2 regions of the Streptomyces sp. NPDC004667 genome follow, and region 1 is predicted to be linked to the other one. Evidence: riboswitches for the same ligand, from Rfam matches in the RefSeq annotation. Region 1 holds a riboswitch; the other holds the start of a gene.
The links. Region 1 has a riboswitch for glycine ahead of gcvP (aminomethyl-transferring glycine dehydrogenase). Riboswitches for the same ligand answer to the same signal wherever they lie in the genome.

Region 1 (9,566 bases):
GCGACGAGGTCCAGATCGGCAAGTACCGGCTGGTCTTCTACGCGAGCCTGCGGGGCATCTGACCCTTCCCCCGGACGCGGTCCGGGGGGACCCCAGGGAAGGTCCCATGCTGCGTACCCCGACCGGCGGTGCCCCGAAGAGCGGCACCGCCGGGTCCGCCGGGCGGCTGGTGAGCATCGGAACGGTGCTGACCATGCTGCGTGACGAGTTCCCCGACGTCACCATTTCGAAGATCCGCTTCCTGGAGGCGGAGGGGCTCGTGGAGCCCGAGCGCACACCTTCCGGATACCGCAAGTTCAGCACGGGCGACGTGGAACGGCTCGGCCGCGTCCTGCGCCTGCAGCGGGACCACTACCTGCCGCTGAAGGTCATCCGCGAACAGCTCGACGCGCTCGACCGGGGTGAGCAGATCCGCATCCCCGGGCCCGCGTCCCACGGGGAGGCGGTGGACCCGGCCGGTCCCGTCGCCCTGTACGGGGAGGTGGGACGGGAGCGGCCCACCGTGGCCCGGGTGGGCCGGGCCGAGCTGATCGCCGCCGCCGAGGTGGACGAGGTGCAGCTCGTCGAATGGGAGTCGTACGGGCTCATCTCCGAGGTGCCGGACGGGGGGTTCGACGCCGAAGCGGTCACCGTGGCCCGCCTGATCGCGGATCTCGGCCGTTTCGGGCTGGAACCCCGCCACCTGCGGGCGATGAAGGCCGCCGCGGACCGGGAGGCCGGTCTGGTGGAGCAGCTCGTGGCACCGCTGCGGCGGCACCGCAACCCGCAGACCAGGGCGCACGCCGAGGCCACGCTGAAGGAGCTCGTGGGGCTCTCCGTACGGCTGCACGAGGCCCTGGTACAGACGGCCCTCGGGGTGCGGTCACACTGATCGGACGGCCCGGAAGGGGCCCCGACTACCCAAACCTGCCGAGCAGGTCCTAGGGTTGCTGTGTGAACGAGCTCGACGTTGTGGGTGTCCGGGTGGAAATGCCCTCCAACCAACCGATCGTGCTCCTGCGTGAAGTGGGAGGCGATCGGTACCTCCCCATCTGGATCGGTCCTGGGGAGGCGACCGCCATTGCCTTCGCGCAGCAGGGCATGGCCCCTGCCCGGCCGCTGACGCACGACCTGTTCAAGGACGTGCTGGAGGCGGTCGGTGAGGAGCTCACCGAGGTCCGGATCACGGATCTGCGGGAGGGCGTCTTCTACGCGGAACTGGTCTTCGCCAGCGGGGTCGAGGTGAGCGCGAGGCCTTCCGACGCCATAGCGCTGGCCCTGCGCACGGGAACGCCGATCTACGGCAGTGACGGCGTCCTGGACGACGCCGGAATCGCCATTCCCGACGAGCAGGAGGACGAGGTGGAGAAGTTCCGCGAGTTCCTCGACCAGATCTCACCCGAGGACTTCGGCACCGGCCCGCAGTGAGGGCCGGGGTGTGAGGGGCGCGGCCACGGCGAAACGCGGGCCGCGTCGACCACCGGGAACTTTCAGCCCATTCGAGTAGCCTTTCCCCGCAATGGGGTACGGGAAACCACTCTCAGGGTGATTATCACTCGGCGTGCCGAGTGTGGCGATCGTTGACGCACCCCTGGTCACTGCCTACCTTCAAGGTGGCAGGTCAAGGACGGAGGGTCGGCGTGAGGATCACGGGCGACGGTACGACCGGGGGCACCCCCGCACGCAGTGACGCTGGGCCGTACCCGCTGCACGGCGGCGCGCAGGGCTCCGCGCACCGTCAGCCGGCTTCGGCGCCGGTCGGACCGGTGAGCGACGCTCGGGCGCCCGAGCAGGTCGGCTACCGGGGACCGACGGCGTGCGCCGCTGCCGGGATCACCTACCGCCAGCTCGACTACTGGGCCCGGACCGGGCTCGTGGAGCCCAGCGTGCGGCCCGCGTACGGGTCGGGCACGCAGCGCCTCTACAGCTTCCGGGACGTGGTCGTCCTCAAGATCGTCAAGCGCTTCCTGGACACCGGGGTGGCGCTCCAGAACATCCGCACCGCCGTCCAGCACCTGCGCGACAGGGGTTTCCACGATCTGGAGCGCATGACGCTGATGAGCGACGGTGCCACCGTCTACGAGTGCACCTCCCCGGACCAGGTGGTGAGCCTGCTCCAGGGCGGGCAGGGAGTCTTCGGCATCGCCGTCGGCGTGGTGTGGCGGGACGTGGAGAACGCCCTGTCGCAGCTGCACGGGGAGCGGGTGGACACCGGGGAGACCCTGGTGGGCCACAACCCCGCCGACGAGCTGGCCGCACGCCGCAACCGGGCCGTCTGAGCGGCACCGGGGCGAGCGTGGCCGCGTTGTCAGTGGCGTAGGGCAGCATCGGTGCCGTGAGAGCCGCGCCGACCATCCTGCACCTGGACATGGACGCCTTCTACGCCTCGGTCGAGCAGGCGTCGAAGCCCAGTCTGCGGGGCAAGGCCGTAATCGTCGGGGGGCTCGGGCCGCGCGGTGTGGTGGCCACCGCCTCCTACGAGGCCAGGCGGTTCGGGGTGCACTCGGCGATGCCGACCGCCCAGGCCCGTCGGCTCTGCCCGAACGGCGCCTACCTGATCCCGCGCTTCAGCCTCTACCGGGAGGTCAGCGACCTGGTCATGGGCCTGCTGCGGGAGCTGTCGCCGCTGGTGGAGCCCCTGAGCCTGGACGAGGCCTTCGTCGACCTGGAGGCGGGCGGCACGGCCTTCGACTCGGCGAGCGCCCGGGCCACGGGGGAGCGGCTGCGGGCCGACATCGAGGCCGCCACGGGGCTGAGCGGCTCGGTGGGCCTGGCGGGGTCGAAGATGCTGGCCAAGGTGGCCTCCGAGGAGGCCAAGCCGGCCGGGCTGCTGCTGATCGAGCCCGGGACCGAGCGGGAGCTGCTCGCGCCCATGTCGGTGCGGACCCTGCCCGGGGTGGGGCCGGCCACCGGGGAGCACCTGCGGCGGGCCGGGATCACCACGGTGGGGGAGCTGGCCGAGGCCGGCGAGGACGAGCTGGTCCGGATGGTGGGGAAGGCGCACGGGGTCGGGCTGTACCGGATGGCGCTGGGGCTGGACGACCGGCCCGTGGTCGCCGAGCGGGACGCGAAGTCGGTCTCGGTGGAGGACACCTTCGACGTGGACCTGCACGACCGGGTCCGGATCCGCTTCGAGGTGCAGCGGCTCGCGGACCGGTGCGTGGGGCGCCTGCGGTCCTCCGGGCACTCGGGCCGGACCATCGTGCTGAAGGTGCGCCGCTACGACTTCTCCACGCTGACCCGTTCGGAGACCCTGCGCGGGCCGACCGACGACCCCTCGGTGGTCCGGGAGGCCGCGGCACGGCTGCTGGAGGGGGTGGACACCACCGGAGGCGTGCGGCTGCTGGGGGTGGGCGTGACGGGGCTCGCGGACTACACGCAGGAGGACCTCTTCGCCCAGGTGCTCGGCGCCGGGGCGGAGGCGGAGGAGGCGGGTGCGGTCGCGGAGGGCGCCGTCGCGGAGGGCGTCGAGCCGGAGGGGGAGGAAGCGGCGGCCGAGCCGGACGGGGCCGGCGGGACCGGTGCCGCCGTGAGTGCGGGTACCGCCGGTGGGGCCGTCGTGGAGGCGGGCGGGCCGGACGCGGCGGCCGCGCGGTACTGGCCGGCGGGGAGCGACGTACGGCACGCCCTGTACGGGCCCGGATGGGTCCAGGGCAGCGGGGTCGGACGGGTGACCGTACGGTTCGAGCGGCCCGGATCGCCGCCCGGGCGGGTGCGCACCTTCCGGATGGACGATCCCGAACTGGAGTCCTCCGATCCGCTGCCGCTCGTGGGGCGGGCGGAGGGGGCGGCCTAGATCCGCTCGTCGGGCGGCGGGCGGTGGAAGTCGGTCGGCAGGGAGACGTCCAGGCCGTAGTGGTGGTAGAGCTGGAGCTCCTGCTCGGGGGACAGGTGGCGCCCGACCCCGAAATCGGGTGCATCCCTGATCAAGGAACGCTCGAAGGGCACGCGCAGGGTGTCGTCCACCACTTCGCTGGGCTCCAGGGGGACGAAGGCGTCCCGTCCGAAGAGCCCGGTCCGGACGGCGGCCCATTCGGGCACGCCAGTGGCGTCGTCGAGGTAGACCTCGTCCACGGTGCCGATCTTGGCGCCGTTGCGGTCGAACGCCTTGCGGCCGATCAGGCTGCGCGGATCGATGTCGGTCTGCACGGTCCCTCCGTACGGTCGCAGTGGTACGAGTCATTCGTAATGACTACGAAAGTGCATATTTCAAGAGGGGGCCACTCGGGGAGCCTCCGGATCGTCGCTGGTAGGCTGGGTGATGGCTGTTGACCCTGTGCGGGAGAGTCCTCCGAGTGAGTACGACGGAGGCGCCGAAGGAGCAAATCCTCCCCGGAATCTCTCAGGCATACGTACCGCACGTGGTGAGGCCACTCTGGAAAGCAGGGGCGGGTACCGGGCACGCAGTACCGGTTCCTCTCCTCACCGACGGTGAAAGCCGGACCTCAGGGGCGATCCCCTTGCGGCCCGGTGAAGCTCTCAGGTTGAGATGACAGAGGGGGAGGCCGTCCGGGTGCCCGCGCCGTGGTGCCCCTCGCAGGTCATACGACCAGGAGGCCTCCGTCATGACCGCCAACCGCATTCCGCTCTCCCAGCTGGAGCGAGGCATCCCCTTCGAGCAGCGTCACATCGGCCCGGATGCCGAGGCGCAGGCGAAGATGCTCGCCCAGGTGGGCTACGGCTCCCTGGACGAACTCACCGCCGCCGCGGTACCGGATGTGATCAAGACCGCCGAGGCGCTGAACCTGCCCGAGGCGCGCACCGAGGCCGAGGTGCTGGCCGAGCTCCGCTCGCTGGCCGACCGCAACCAGGTCCTGTCGTCGATGATCGGTCTCGGCTACTACGGCACCTTCACGCCCCCGGTCATCCTGCGCAACGTCATGGAGAACCCGGCCTGGTACACGGCGTACACCCCGTACCAGCCCGAGATCTCCCAGGGCCGCCTCGAAGCGCTGCTGAACTTCCAGACCGTCGTCGCCGACCTGACCGGCCTGCCGACCTCCGGTGCCTCCCTGCTCGACGAGGGCACCGCCGCCGCCGAGGCCATGTCCCTGGCCCGCCGCGTGGGCAAGGTCAAGGGCGGGGTCTTCCTGATCGACGCCGACGCGCTGCCGCAGACCATCGCCGTGATCGAGACCCGCGCCGAGCCCATCGGGGTCGAGGTCGTCGTCGCCGACCTGTCCGACGGGATCCCGGCCGAGATCGCCGAGCGCGGCGTCTTCGGCGTGCTGCTCCAGTACCCGGGTGCCTCCGGCGCCGTCCGCGCGATCAAGCCGGTCATCGACCAGGCCCACGGGCTCGGTGCCATCGTCACCGTCTCCGCCGACCTGCTCGCCCTGACCCTGCTCACCTCCCCGGGCGAGCTGGGCGCCGACATCGCCGTCGGCACCACCCAGCGCTTCGGCGTCCCGATGGGCTTCGGCGGCCCGCACGCCGGCTACATGGCCGTCCAGCAGCAGCACGCCCGCTCGCTGCCCGGCCGCCTCGTCGGCGTCTCCGTGGACGCGGACGGCAACAAGGCGTACCGCCTGGCCCTGCAGACCCGCGAGCAGCACATCCGCCGCGAGAAGGCCACCAGCAACATCTGTACCGCCCAGGTGCTGCTCGCGGTCATGGCCGGCATGTACGCCGTCTACCACGGCCCGGACGGCCTGCGCACGATCGCGCGCCGGACCCACCGCTACGCCGCGCTCCTCGCCGCGGGCCTGACGGCCGGCGGGGTCGAGCTGGTGCACGGCTCCTTCTTCGACACCGTCACCGCCCGGGTGCCCGGCAAGGCCGCCGAGGTCGTCGCCGCCGCCCGTGAGGGCGGGGTCAACCTCTTCCAGGTCGACGCCGACCACGTCTCCGTCTCCTGCGACGAGACCACCCTGCGCGCCGACCTCGACGCCGTCTGGGCCGCCTTCGGCGTCAGCGCGGACATCGAGGCCCTGGACGCGACCACCGCCGACACGCTGCCCGAGGGCCTGCTGCGCTCGGACGCGTACCTCGGCCACCCGGTCTTCCACCAGCACCGCTCCGAGACCGCGATGCTGCGCTACCTGCGCAAGCTCTCGGACAAGGACTACGCGCTGGACCGCGGCATGATCCCGCTGGGCTCCTGCACCATGAAGCTCAACGCGACCACCGAGATGGAGCCGGTGACCTGGCCCGAATTCGGTCAGCTGCACCCGTTCGCCCCGGTGGAGCAGGCGGAGGGCTACCTCACGCTCATCACCGAGCTGGAGGAACGTCTCTGTGAGGTCACCGGATACGACAAGGTCTCGATCCAGCCGAACGCGGGCTCCCAGGGCGAGCTGGCCGGCCTGCTGGCCGTGCGCGCTTACCACCGGGCCAACGGCGACGAGCAGCGCACCATCTGCCTCATCCCGTCCTCCGCGCACGGCACCAACGCCGCCAGCGCCGTGATGGCCGGCATGAAGGTCGTCGTCGTCAAGACCGCCGACGACGGCGAGGTGGACGCGGACGACCTGCGCGCCAAGATCGAGCAGTACCGCGACGAGCTCGCGGTCCTGATGATCACCTACCCGTCCACGCACGGTGTGTTCGAGGAGCACGTCGCCGACATCTGCGCCCAGGTGCACGAGGCCGGCGGCCAGGTCTACGTCGACGGTGCCAACCTGAACGCCCTGGTGGGCCTCGCCAAGCCGGGTCACTTCGGCGGCGACGTCTCGCACCTGAACCTGCACAAGACCTTCTGCATCCCGCACGGCGGCGGCGGCCCGGGCGTCGGTCCGGTCGGTGTCCGGGCCCACCTGGCCCCGTTCCTGCCGAACCACCCGCTCCAGCCGACGGCCGGCCCGGAGACGGGCGTCGGCCCGATCTCGGCCGCGCCGTGGGGCTCGGCCGGCATCCTGCCGATCTCCTGGTCGTACGTACGCCTGATGGGTGGCGAGGGCCTCAAGCGCGCCACCCAGGTGGCGGTGCTCGGCGCGAACTACATCGCCAAGCGCCTGGAGCCCCACTACCCGGTCCTCTACACCGGTCCGGGCAACCTGGTCGCCCACGAGTGCATCATCGACCTGCGTCCGCTGTCGAAGGCGACCGGCGTGAGCGTGGACGACATCGCCAAGCGCCTGATCGACTACGGCTTCCACGCGCCGACCATGTCCTTCCCGGTGGCCGGCACGCTGATGATCGAGCCGACGGAGTCCGAGGACCTGGCCGAGATCGACCGCTTCTGCGACGCGATGATCGCCATCCGCGGCGAGATCGAGCGGGTCGCGGGCGGCGAGTGGCCGGTCGAGGACAACCCGCTGGCCAACGCCCCGCACACCGCGGCGGCCCTGGGCGGCGAGTGGAACCACCCGTACAGCCGTGACGAGGCGGTCTTCCCGGGCGGCGTCACCGCCGCCGAGAAGTACTGGCCGCCGGTGCGCCGGATCGACGGCGCCTTCGGCGACCGCAACCTGGTCTGCTCGTGCCCGCCGCTGGACGAGTACGACAACTGAGTCCCGTGACACGGTGAAGGGGCCGGTCCTGGAGCGTGAGCTCCGGGACCGGCCCCTTCGCGTGGTCCTTCCTCGTGCCGGCTCGGTGCAAGGTGGCCTAGGCCACCGCGAGCGGGCGGTGCGGAGCGATGATCTGGCCGTCCGGCAGCAGCTCACCGGTGTCCTCGAAGAGCAGGACCCCGTTGCACAGCAGGCTCCAGCCCTGTTCCGGGTGGTTGGCCACCGGGCGCGCGGCCTCCCGGTCGGCGGACTCTGATGACGGGCAGGCAGGCTGGTGCTGGCACATGGATGCGTTCTTTCGCTGCGGTGTGGTCTGTTCGCTACGGCTCGATGCGTGATTCATGGCCGTCCCCCTGGGTCGTCCCCGCGCCTGCGGGGAGGATGTCCTCAGTCTTCCCCCACGACGGCTGCTTCGCAGGTATTTCCCGGCAGCTGTCCTCATGGATTGAGGACGCATCACTCGTGCGGGCGGTTCAGGCCAACTCCCCTGTCATTTCGGATGGTTCGCGGGTGGTCCGGGCGGACTAGGCCGAATGGGCAACCCGGGCCACCCCGAACAGGCCAACGGCGGGGCGGCCCCTCAGGCGGCCGGGGCGGCCACCGGGGGCGGGACGGGCGGGGCCGACCGGGTCAGCCGGTGGGTCAGTACGGGCAGCAGTTCCGATACGGGGTGCGGCCGGAACGCGGCGATCCCGGGTGGCGCCGGTGCCAGGGGCACCAGCAGGTCGGCGGCGGCGGGCAGGCCGGCCGCGGCGTCGGCGCCGACCGCCCCGTGCAGCCACAGTGTCAGCATGTACAGCTCGGGTACGGACAGCAGCCGGGGCTGGTACCCCTTGCCGAGCGACTCGGCCTGGCGCAGGGCGCGTTCGGTGGCGGCGACGTAGGGCCCTTCGAAGAAGTGGGAGAAGGCCCACCCGTCCGGGGTCAGCCGGGTGTCGGCCGCGGCGACGAAACGGTCGCCGCTGCGGATCAGGAACCGCCACCCGGTCAGCCGGGTGCGCGGCGGTCGGCCGCCCGCCGGGCGGCCGGACCCGTCGAGCCGGTCGAGCACGTGCACCGGAAGCGGGAGTTCGGCGGTCACCGGCCCTTGGAGCGCGCGCAGGGACGGAGTGTGCGCCTCGTGGACGGCGGTGGGGGAACCGAGTGCCGCGAGGACGCTGCGCAGGGCGGGCGCGGGAGCCGGGGGAACATGCAGCGGCATGGTGGGTCGCCTCTCACTTGGGAGACCTGTGGTACGGGGGAAGGTGCGGACGGCGCTGTCGCATTCTGGGGCCAGAGGGGGGCTGAGGGGCAATGGCCGCGCGCCAACTCTCTGCCTCGTTTGCGGAGTTTATACGACATGTGTTCACGCGGTGTTTCGGCTAGCTGTCCCACCTATTGCCGACAAGGCGGATACCGGTCCCGCTGTCAGGCTATTCATGCCGGTTGTGCGCGAACGGGTCGCGCTGACCTCGGAGGTTACCCGAAGGGTGCTCGGCTGGAAAGCGCCTGTTATCGGGAATCGGCACAGTCTACGGGGAATTTGCATACGGCGAGTTGCCAGGTGAATGTGCCGAAGCGCCCATCAGGCCATACCGGCGCGCGCTCCCCGCCGGACCGCCCGGCCCGGCGTTATCGATCACGGGGCTGGGCATCATCGACCGTAACGCGCGCCCGGGTGCACCGTTCCGGGCCACACGAGGAGGGACGCTTCGATGGGGGAGAAGGTCGTGGCAGGAGGATTCGACCTGTCCGATCGGCATCGGTATCGGAGGAAGCTCCACGAGTGCCTGGAGGGACTGGAGCGCCTTCTGGCGGAGAAGAGGTTCGATCGGCCCAAGAACATGATGGGACTGGAGATCGAGCTGAATCTCGCGGGTGCCGACGGTTTGCCGCGCATGGTGAATGCACAGGTACTGGAGAAGATTGCGAGCCCCGATTTCCAGACCGAACTCGGAATGTTCAATCTGGAGGTGAACGTACTCCCGCACCGTCTCGACGGCCGGGTATTCGACCAGCTCGCCGAAGAGCTGAGCGCGGGGCTGCACTACGCCCACCGGCAGGCCGCGGAGATCGATGCGGGGGTCGTGATGATCGGCATCCTGCCGACCATCTCCCGCTCCGACCTCGCCCTGGCCAACCTCTCGGCCGTGGACC
Region 2 (9,566 bases), on a different contig from region 1:
GCCGAGGCCGCCGCCCGGGGCGTGCGGGTTGACCCACAGCCCCCAGCGGTCGGGGTAGAGGGCGCGGGCGATGTCCCGGCCGGTGACGACCTCGTAACCGCGGTTCCAGCCGCTGGCGGCCAGCTCCTGGGGCGAGGTCACGCAGGGCGCGTACCCGAGGCCCTCGACCTCCATGCCGCCGTACTGGGCGTCGGGCGAGCCCGGTTGCCCCTGCCACAGCAGCATCCACAGCCTGCCCTCGGTGAGGGCGTGCAGGAATGACTCATAACTCTCATAGCGCCCGGGAGTCACCTGGCGCAGCATGTGCTCGACCTGCCCGGCCGCGGCCGTGCCTGACGCACTCACCCGGTACCCCTCTTCGTCCGCCCGTCGTCCACCCGTACCAACCAGCTTAAGCGGCGCTAGGGAAGGTAGAAGGGGCGTACGCGCTCACGAATCCAGTCCGTGACCGGGTCCTCGGCCGCCTCCAGGAGGATCAACTGCACGGGCCAGGGCGCGGGTACGCGGGCCAGGGCGCGGCCGAGGGCCTCCAGCGGGGCCGCGCGCGTCCCGGGATCCCATCCCACCAGCTGGACCCCGATGTAGAGCTGCGGGGGGCCGGCCTCGACGCTGGCGAGGCAGCGGTGCGCGGCGGTGACCACGCCGGTGGCCCGGAACTCCTCGGCGGCGGCGGCCAGGAAGTCGACGGGGTCCTCCTGCCAGTCGGGCTCGTAGAGCCGGACGCGGCCACCGCTGGCGGGGCCGTCGAGCGGGGTCCGGCCGGCGCGGCACAGCTCGGCGACGACGGCGGGGGGCAGCGGCACCCCGACGGCGCCCTCCGGGTTCACCGCGATGCCGAGCTGCGGGGGCAGGCCGCGGGCGAACTCGACGGCGGGGGCGACGGCGAAGTCCATGGTGGGGCCGGCGCCGTGCCGGAACTGGGCCTCCGAGCTGTAGACGGGGACGTACGCCTCCCCGCCGATCAGCATCGTCGGGAGGTCGAGGGCGGCGTGGTCGGGACTGCCGCCGTGGGGCAGGGGCACCCAGAGCCGGCTGCGGCCGAGGACCTCCAGGATCTGCGGTCCGGCGTCCGGGCGGCCGAGCGCCGCCCCGAGGACCTGTTCCAACTCGTTCGCCGGCCAGCCGCTGCCCTGCATGTACCCCTGCCTCCGTACGGTCGCGCCCCGATGTCGCCCCGAGGCTACCGCCCCACCCCGAGCGCCCTTCGCGCGTCCCCACCCCCCTCGACCCGCAGCCCGCACAGGGCCCCTGAGAGCACGGCATCTGCGCCCCGGAGGCGAAGCAGCCCTAGAAGAAGCAGATCCGGGTCACCGCCGCCGCCGAGCGGCGGTCCAGGATGACCGCGGAGTCGCATCCCGCCGGCAGGCGACCGGCCTCGGCGTCCCGCAGCAGCCGCCCCACCGCACCCCGGTGGCGCGCGAAGGCGTACGCCGAGACCCGGCGCCCCCGCGCCCGCTGCCCGGAGCGGGCCTCCTCGGCCGTGGTGTCCAGCAGGAGCAGGTGCAGCGACCTGCCGCGCCGCCGGGCGGCGGCGGCGAGCATCCCCCGCACCCACACCTGGGTGCCGCAGTCGTGGACCACGACGGAGTCCCCGGTGCGCAGCCGCCGCCACAGGCCCCAGTAGTGCGCGGCCCGCACCAGCGGCCGGTACGCGGCGTACGGCAGTGCCCCGGGCATCCGGCGCTCCCAGCGCTCGCGGACGTCCTGGGAGTCGATGCCGCCGTCCTCGGCCGCCCGCTTGATCAGGGTGCTCTTGCCGCCGCCGGGCAGGCCGGAGACCACCACGATGTCCCCGGCGGGGAATCCGAGCCGCCGCGGCCCGGCCACCGCCGTGCCGCGCAGGTCGCGGATCCGGCCGGCCGGCCGCGGCCGCGTACTGCGCTGGGCCGGGACCCCGTCCACCGTTCCCGTCGCCGCCAGCACTCCGAATCTCCGCACAGTGATCGTCTCCCCCCGAATCGGGTCGCCTGGACCCCGTGCCCACTGAGTGTAAAGAGACGGTAATCCGGTGGCCTCGGTTCCGGTCCCGTCCGTTCTTCCAGGGCCCCACTGCCCGCTCCCGAGCGTCCCGTGCAATGATGTGCGCCATCTGGACACCAACTGCATACCGGCCGCTTGAATCCGCGCGGGAGAGTCCCGGCACGCCGTGAGGCCGTGCCCGGGCGCCGAAGGAGCAAGTACCTCCCTTGAATCTCTCAGGCCCCGTACCGCGTGGATGAGGCAGATCTGAAAAGCGAGCGACGACGTGTCCGTCCCCCGACGGCCGCCGCGCGCTCCACCCAAGGTGCAAGCCAGGGCGTCCCGCCGTGTCGCGGGAACTCTCGGCGAACCTCTCAGGTTCCGATGACAGATGGGGAGGATCGTCCTCGTCATGTCATGCCCTGGGACCCGGGAGCCACACCCATGAGCACTGCCCCCCGCCTGACCGCGCTCGACGCGCTGCACCGCTCGCTCGGTGCGACCATGACCGACTTCGCGGGCTGGGACATGCCGCTGCGCTACGCGAGTGAGCGCGACGAGCACAACGCCGTACGGACCAAGGCCGGCCTGTTCGACCTGTCCCACATGGGCGAGATCACGCTGACCGGCCCCGAGGCCGTCAAGGTCCTGGACTACGCGCTGGTGGGCAACATCTCCACCGTCGGCGTCGGCCGCGCCCGCTACACGCACATCTGTCAGGAGGACGGCGGGATCCTGGACGACCTGATCGTCTACCGCCTGGGCGAGACCGAGTTCATGGTCGTCGCCAACGCCTCCAACGCCCAGGTCGTCCTGGACGCCCTCACCGAGCGCGCCGCCGGCTTCGACGCCGAGGTCCGCGACGACCGCGACGCCTACGCGCTGATCGCCGTCCAGGGTCCGGAGTCCCCCGGCATCCTGAAGTCGCTGACCGACGCCGACCTGGACGGCCTGAAGTACTACGCGGGCCTGCCGGGCACCGTCGCGGGCGTGCCGGCGCTGATCGCGCGTACGGGCTACACGGGCGAGGACGGCTTCGAGCTGTTCGTCTCCCCCGAGCACGCCGTGGAGCTGTGGCAGGCGCTGACCGAGGCCGGCAAGGACGCGGGTCTGGTCCCGGCGGGCCTGTCCTGCCGCGACACGCTGCGCCTGGAGGCGGGCATGCCGCTGTACGGGCACGAGCTGACCACCTCCCTCACCCCCTTCGACGCCGGGCTGGGCCGGGTCGTGAAGTTCGAGAAGGAGGGTGACTTCGTCGGCCGCGCCGCCCTGGAGGCCGCCGCCGAGGCCGCCGCCACCAAGCCGCCGCGCAAGCTGGTCGGCCTGATCGCCGAGGGCCGCCGCGTCCCGCGCGCCGGATTCCCGGTCGTCGCCGGCGGCGAGGTCATCGGCGAGGTCACCTCCGGCGCCCCGTCCCCGACGCTGGGCAAGCCGATCGCGATGGCGTACGTCGACGCGGAGCACGCCGCGCCCGGGACCTCCGGCGTCGGCGTGGACATTCGCGGTACGCATGAGGCGTACGAGGTCGTGGCCCTGCCGTTCTACAAGCGGCAGAAGTAGTCGCCGCAGCCGCACGGCCGGCCGTACGGCCGTGTCCCGGCGCCCCGGCGCCCGTCTCGGTCCGCGAGACCACTGTTCACATCCACTCCCCCGCATCCAGGAGAATCAGGTCATGAGCAACCCCCAGCAGCTGCGTTACACCAAGGAGCACGAGTGGCTGTCGGACGCCGTGGACGGCGTCGCGACGGTCGGCATCACGGAGTTCGCGGCCAACGCGCTCGGTGACGTCGTCTACGCCCAGCTCCCCGCGGTCGGCGACACCGTCACCGAGGGCGAGACCTGTGGCGAGCTGGAGTCGACCAAGTCGGTCAGCGACCTGTACTCCCCCGTCTCCGGTGAGGTCGTCGAGGCCAACCAGGACGTCGTGGACGACCCGGCGCTCGTCAACACCGCTCCGTTCGAGGGTGGCTGGCTGTTCAAGGTGCGCCTCTCGGAGGAGCCGAAGGACGTGCTCTCCGCCGACGAGTACGCCGCGCTCACCCACTCCGACAACTGACACCCCAGGGGATCCTGATGTCCGTTCTGAACACCCCGCTCCACGAGCTCGACCCGGACGTCGCCGCGGCCGTCGACGCGGAGCTCGTGCGCCAGCAGTCGACCCTGGAAATGATCGCGTCGGAGAACTTCGCTCCGGTCGCCGTCATGGAGGCCCAGGGCTCGGTCCTGACCAACAAGTACGCCGAGGGCTACCCCGGCCGCCGCTACTACGGCGGCTGCGAGCACGTCGACGTGGTCGAGCAGATCGCGATCGACCGCATCAAGGCGCTGTTCGGCGCCGAGGCCGCGAACGTCCAGCCGCACTCCGGTGCGCAGGCCAACGCCGCCGCGATGTTCGCGCTGCTCAAGCCGGGCGACACGATCATGGGCCTGAACCTGGCCCACGGCGGTCACCTGACCCACGGCATGAAGATCAACTTCTCCGGCAAGCTCTACAACGTGGTCCCGTACCACGTCGACGAGACCGGCGAGGTCGACATGGCCGAGGTCGAGCGCCTCGCCAAGGAGTCCAAGCCGCAGCTGATCGTCGCCGGCTGGTCCGCGTACCCGCGCCAGCTGGACTTCGCCGCCTTCCGCCGCATCGCGGACGAGGTCGGCGCGTACCTGATGGTCGACATGGCGCACTTCGCCGGTCTGGTCGCCGCGGGTCTGCACCCGAACCCGGTGCCGCACGCCCACGTCGTCACCACCACCACGCACAAGACCCTCGGCGGTCCGCGCGGCGGTGTCATCCTGTCGACGCAGGAGCTGGCCAAGAAGATCAACTCCGCGGTCTTCCCGGGCCAGCAGGGCGGTCCGCTGGAGCACGTGATCGCGGCCAAGGCGGTCTCCTTCAAGGTCGCGGCCTCGCCCGAGTTCAAGGAGCGCCAGGAGCGCACCCTGGAGGGCGCGAAGATCCTCGCCGCCCGCCTGGTGCAGGACGACGTCAAGGCCGTGGGCGTGGACGTCCTCACCGGCGGCACCGACGTGCACCTGGTCCTGGTCGACCTGCGCAACTCCGAGCTGGACGGTCAGCAGGCCGAGGACCGCCTCCACGAGGTCGGCATCACGGTCAACCGCAACGCGATCCCGAACGACCCGCGGCCCCCGATGGTCACCTCGGGTCTGCGGATCGGCACGCCGGCGCTGGCCACCCGCGGTTTCGACGCCGAGGCCTTCACCGAGGTCGCCGAGATCATCGCGCAGGCCCTGAAGCCGTCGTACGACGCCGACGACCTCAAGGCGCGCGTCTCCGCGCTCGCCGCGAAGTTCCCGCTGTACCCGTCGCTCTAAGCAGCCGCGGTGGGGCCCGGCCGCGTTTCCACGGGGTCGGGCCCCTTTCATGACCTAAGTCCCTGGTGGATGCCACCTATCGCCTCTGAAACATTAAAAAATCGGCAAATAGGGTCGCAATAAAGGCATCTCCCTCAGGACGGACACCCTCCATGGACATGAGCGCGGCGAACCGAAAGGGGCTCAGCCTCTTCGCGCTGATCATGATCGGCATCGGCTCGATCTTCGGCTCCGGCTGGCTCTTCGGCGCCGGTACGGCCGCCCAGGTCGCGGGCCCGGCGGCGCTCGTCGCCTGGGTCATCGGCGCGGTCTTCATCGGCATGATCGCCATGACCTACGCCGAGGTGGGCGCGGCCTACCCGATCCCGGGCGGCATGGCCCGCTACGGCGCCCTCTCGCACGGCCCGGTGCTCGGCTTCATCACCGGCTGGGCGGTGTGGATCGCGGTCGCCTCGCTGATCCCCATCGAGTCGATCGCCGCGACGCAGTACATGTCCTCTTGGAGCTTCGGCTGGGCCGGTGACCTGGTGGACGCCGGGTCCCACGAGCTGACCGCCTTCGGCATGGCGGTGGCGCTCGCGCTGACCGTGCTGCTGTGGCTGTCCTGCTACTGGTCGGTCCAGCTCCTCGCGAAGATCAACGCCGGGCTGACCCTGGTCAAGTTCGCCATCCCGGTCCTCGCCGTCGTCGCCCTGGTCGCCTCGGGCTTCCACACCGAGAACTTCAGCGCCCACGGCGGCTTCGCCCCGAACGGCTGGACGGCCGTCCTGACCGCCGTCACCACCTCGGGCGTCGTCTTCGCCTTCAACGGCTTCCAGGCCGTGGTCAACCTCGGCGGGGCCGCCAGGAACCCCGGCCGGGCCATCCCGATCGCCCTGGTCGGCTCGCTCTCCCTGGGCCTGGTGATCTACCTCGCCCTGCAGACGGCCTTCCTGGGATCCGTACCGCCGGAGCACCTGGCGCAGGCCGGCGGCTGGTCGGGCGTGAACTTCAACAGTCCCTTCGCCGAGCTCGCCAAGCTGCTGATGATCCACTGGGTCGTGGTGATGCTCCAGTTCGGCGCCTTCATCTCCCCCGCCGGCTCCAACATCGCCAACGTGGCCTCCGCCGCGTACATGGTGCAGAACCTCTCCGAGACGGGCTTCTTCCCCAAGCGGCTCAAGGAGACCCACCCGGTCTACGGCACCGCCCGCCCGGCGATGTGGATGAACCTGGGCTTCTCCGTCCTCCTCCTGGTGACCGTCGGCCACAGCTGGAAGACCCTGGCCCCGGTCATCTCGGCCGCGATGGTGATCTCGTACCTGATCGGGCCGGTCGCGGTCGGCGTCCTGCGCCGCACCAGGCCCGGCCTGCCCCGCCCCTTCCGGCTCCCCGCCGCGACGGTCCTGTGCCCGCTGACCTTCGTCTTCGCCGCCTGCGCCCTCTACTGGTCGCAGTGGCCCAACACCGGCATCGTCACCGCCCTGACCCTGCTGGCCGCCCCGATCGCCGCCCTGGTCCTGTCCCGCAAGGGCGAACGGGACCTCCTGCGCCAGTTCGCCCCGGCCTGGTGGATCGTCTTCTTCCTGGGCGCCCTGTCCCTCCTGTCCCTCCTCGGCTCCACCGACTTCGGCGGCCGCGGCGTCCTGCCCGGAGGCGTCGACATCGCCCTGGTGGCCGCCATGGCGCTCGTCACGTACTTCTGGGCCGTCCGGGCGGGCGTCAGGGCCCACCGGGCGGGCCTGATCGGCCCGGACCCGCTGCCGGACCGTACCGAAGGCCCCGCCGGGGGCTCCACGACACCGGAGCGCGAGCTGTCTCACGTCTGACGGACCCGTCCGGGAGCCGAACCGTTCATCTCCACGCGATACGCTCGACTGCCGGACAAAATCCGCGGATCCACCCCTCTGATCCACCCCCCGGATCCACCCCCGGATCCTCTCCTGCCCCCCTCCCCACCCACGAGCAGACAAGGGAGTCCGCCAGTGGCCATCTCCGTCTTCGACCTCTTCTCCATCGGTATCGGCCCGTCCTCCTCCCACACGGTCGGCCCGATGCGCGCGGCGCGCATGTTCGCGACGCGGCTGAAGAAGGACGGCGTCCTCGCCCAGACCGCGTCCGTGCGCGCGGAGCTCTTCGGCTCCCTCGGCGCGACCGGCCACGGCCACGGCACCCCCAAGGCGGTTCTGCTCGGCCTGGAAGGGCACTCCCCCCGCACCGTGGACGTCGAGAGCGCCGACGCCGAGGTGGAGCGCATCCGCCAGAGCGGCCGGCTGCGGCTGCTGGGCGCGGAGATAGGCGACGGACACGAGATCGCCTTCGACGAGCCGAACCAGCTGATCCTGCACCGCCGCCGCTCGCTGCCGTACCACGCGAACGGCATGACCCTCTTCGCCTACGACGAGTCCGGCGCGCCCCTGCTGGAGAAGACGTACTACTCGGTCGGCGGCGGCTTCGTCGTGGACGAGGACGCGGTCGGCGAGGACCGGATCAAGCTCGACGACACCGAGCTGAAGTACCCCTTCCGCTCGGGTGACGAGATGCTGCGGCTCGCCAACGAGACGGGCCTGTCGATCTCCTCCCTGATGCTGGAGAACGAGAAGGCCTGGCGCACCGAGGAGGAGATCCGCGAGGGCCTCCTGGAGATCTGGCGCGTCATGCAGGCCTGCGTCTCGCGCGGCATGTCCCGCGAGGGCATCCTGCCCGGCGGGCTGCGCGTCAAGCGCCGCGCCGCCTCCACGGCGCGCCAGCTGCGCACCGAGGGCGACCCGATGATGCACCGCAGCGAGTGGACGACGATCTACGCGATGGCGGTCAACGAGGAGAACGCGGCCGGCGGCCGGGTCGTCACCGCGCCCACGAACGGCGCCGCGGGCGTCCTGCCGGCGGTCCTGCACTACTACATGAACTTCGTGCCGGGCGCCGACGAGGACGGCGTGGTCCGCTTCCTCCTCGCCGCGGGCGCGATCGGCATGCTCTTCAAGGAGAACGCCTCCATCTCCGGCGCCGAGGTCGGCTGCCAGGGCGAGGTCGGCTCGGCCTGCTCCATGGCGGCCGGCGCCCTCGCCGAGGTCCTGGGCGGCACCCCGGAGCAGGTGGAGAACGCGGCGGAGATCGGCATGGAGCACAACCTCGGCCTGACCTGCGACCCGGTCGGCGGCCTCGTCCAGATCCCCTGCATCGAGCGCAACGGCATGGCCGCCGTGAAGGCCGTCACCGCCGCCAAGATGGCGATGCGCGGCGACGGCAGCCACAAGGTCTCCCTCGACAAGGTCATCAAGACCATGAAGGAGACCGGCGCCGACATGAAGATCAAGTACAAGGAGACCGCGCGCGGCGGCCTCGCGGTCAACGTCATCGAGTGCTGACCCCACGCGCGTAGCAACGGTGGCGCGGTCCGCCGCCGCAGGTCCGTCGAGCCCGCTCTCCCCCGGAGGGCGGGCTCGTGCGCGTCCCGGCTACGATCGGCCCCACCGGCGAGGAGGCAGTCATGAACACGGCAGAAATGGCGTCAACCACACGGGACGCGGAGGCCGTTGAGCGGTGCGCCCCGTGCGCTCCGGCCTCGGCGACGGCCTTCGGGGGTCCCGGAAACGGGCCCTGCGGCCCGCCCGGCTCGGGACCTTCGGCCCCGGGGAGCGCCGCGAGCGTCGGCTAGCGTGCCCGGAGGGGGTTCGTCCACGCCACCCGCGCGAAGAGAGGCAGAGCCAGCATGGCCACCACCGAACACCGCGTCCTGCCGCTCCGGCTGGAAGCCGCGCCGCTGTCCGTCCCCCTGGTCGGCGCCTTCGTCTACCGCACGGACCGGCCGTACGAGCTGGCCGTCGACTTCCGCGGCGCCGGGACCCACCTCGCCCGCTGGGTGTTCTCGCGCGAGCTGCTGCTCGACGGGCAGACCTGCGCCACCGGCGAGGGCGACATACAGGTGTGGCCGCTGCGGCGGGGCACCGAGCCGCGGGTGTTCCTCGCCCTCAGCAACGGCGCGCAGAGCTGTGTGGTCTCCGCCCGCGCCAAGGACGTGCGCGAGCTGTGCCGGCGGCTCACCGAGCTGGTCCCGCGGGGGCAGGAACGGCGCCACTACGACCTGGACGCGGAGCTGAGCGCCCTGCTCGCGCACTGAGGGAACCGCGGGCGCCCCACGGGTGTCCCAGACTGTGACAGCCAGTCCCCGTCTCACGAGAATCGGGGGGACGTCATGCGCCACCTGAACCGCCCGCGCCGGACCGTGGCCCTGGCCACGGGTGTCCTGCTCACCGCCGGGCTCGCGCTCGCCGCGCCGGCCTCGGCCGCCGCGTCCG

Region 2: it holds a riboswitch for glycine, as region 1 does, so the genes downstream of both, gcvT (glycine cleavage system aminomethyltransferase GcvT) here and gcvP (aminomethyl-transferring glycine dehydrogenase) in region 1, are expected to answer to the same signal.

Annotation. Positions count from the first base shown of each region.
Region 1 is NZ_JBEXKC010000055.1:37,901-47,466, reverse strand. Features, by position in the region: gene ABZW32_RS26740 (FHA domain-containing protein) at 1-62, shown strand, start outside; gene ABZW32_RS26735 (MerR family transcriptional regulator) at 107-871, shown strand; gene ABZW32_RS26730 (bifunctional nuclease family protein) at 934-1,407, shown strand; gene ABZW32_RS26725 (MerR family transcriptional regulator) at 1,620-2,258, shown strand; gene ABZW32_RS26720 (DNA polymerase IV) at 2,315-3,775, shown strand; gene ABZW32_RS26715 (PRC-barrel domain-containing protein) at 3,772-4,128, opposite strand; glycine riboswitch at 4,249-4,347, shown strand; gene gcvP (aminomethyl-transferring glycine dehydrogenase) at 4,545-7,430, shown strand; gene ABZW32_RS26705 (DUF5999 family protein) at 7,528-7,716, opposite strand; gene ABZW32_RS26700 (hypothetical protein) at 8,011-8,631, opposite strand; gene ABZW32_RS26695 (glutamate-cysteine ligase family protein) at 9,125-9,566, shown strand, end outside.
Region 2 is NZ_JBEXKC010000002.1:155,584-165,149, reverse strand. Features, by position in the region: gene ABZW32_RS01820 (enhanced serine sensitivity protein SseB C-terminal domain-containing protein) at 1-345, opposite strand, end outside; gene ABZW32_RS01815 (enhanced serine sensitivity protein SseB) at 402-1,136, opposite strand; gene ABZW32_RS01810 (AAA family ATPase) at 1,288-1,902, opposite strand; glycine riboswitch at 2,117-2,220, shown strand; gene gcvT (glycine cleavage system aminomethyltransferase GcvT) at 2,404-3,519, shown strand; gene gcvH (glycine cleavage system protein GcvH) at 3,632-4,015, shown strand; gene glyA (serine hydroxymethyltransferase) at 4,033-5,289, shown strand; gene ABZW32_RS01790 (APC family permease) at 5,442-7,097, shown strand; gene ABZW32_RS01785 (L-serine ammonia-lyase) at 7,254-8,636, shown strand; gene ABZW32_RS01780 (SsgA family sporulation/cell division regulator) at 8,981-9,388, shown strand; gene ABZW32_RS01775 (hypothetical protein) at 9,464-9,566, shown strand, end outside.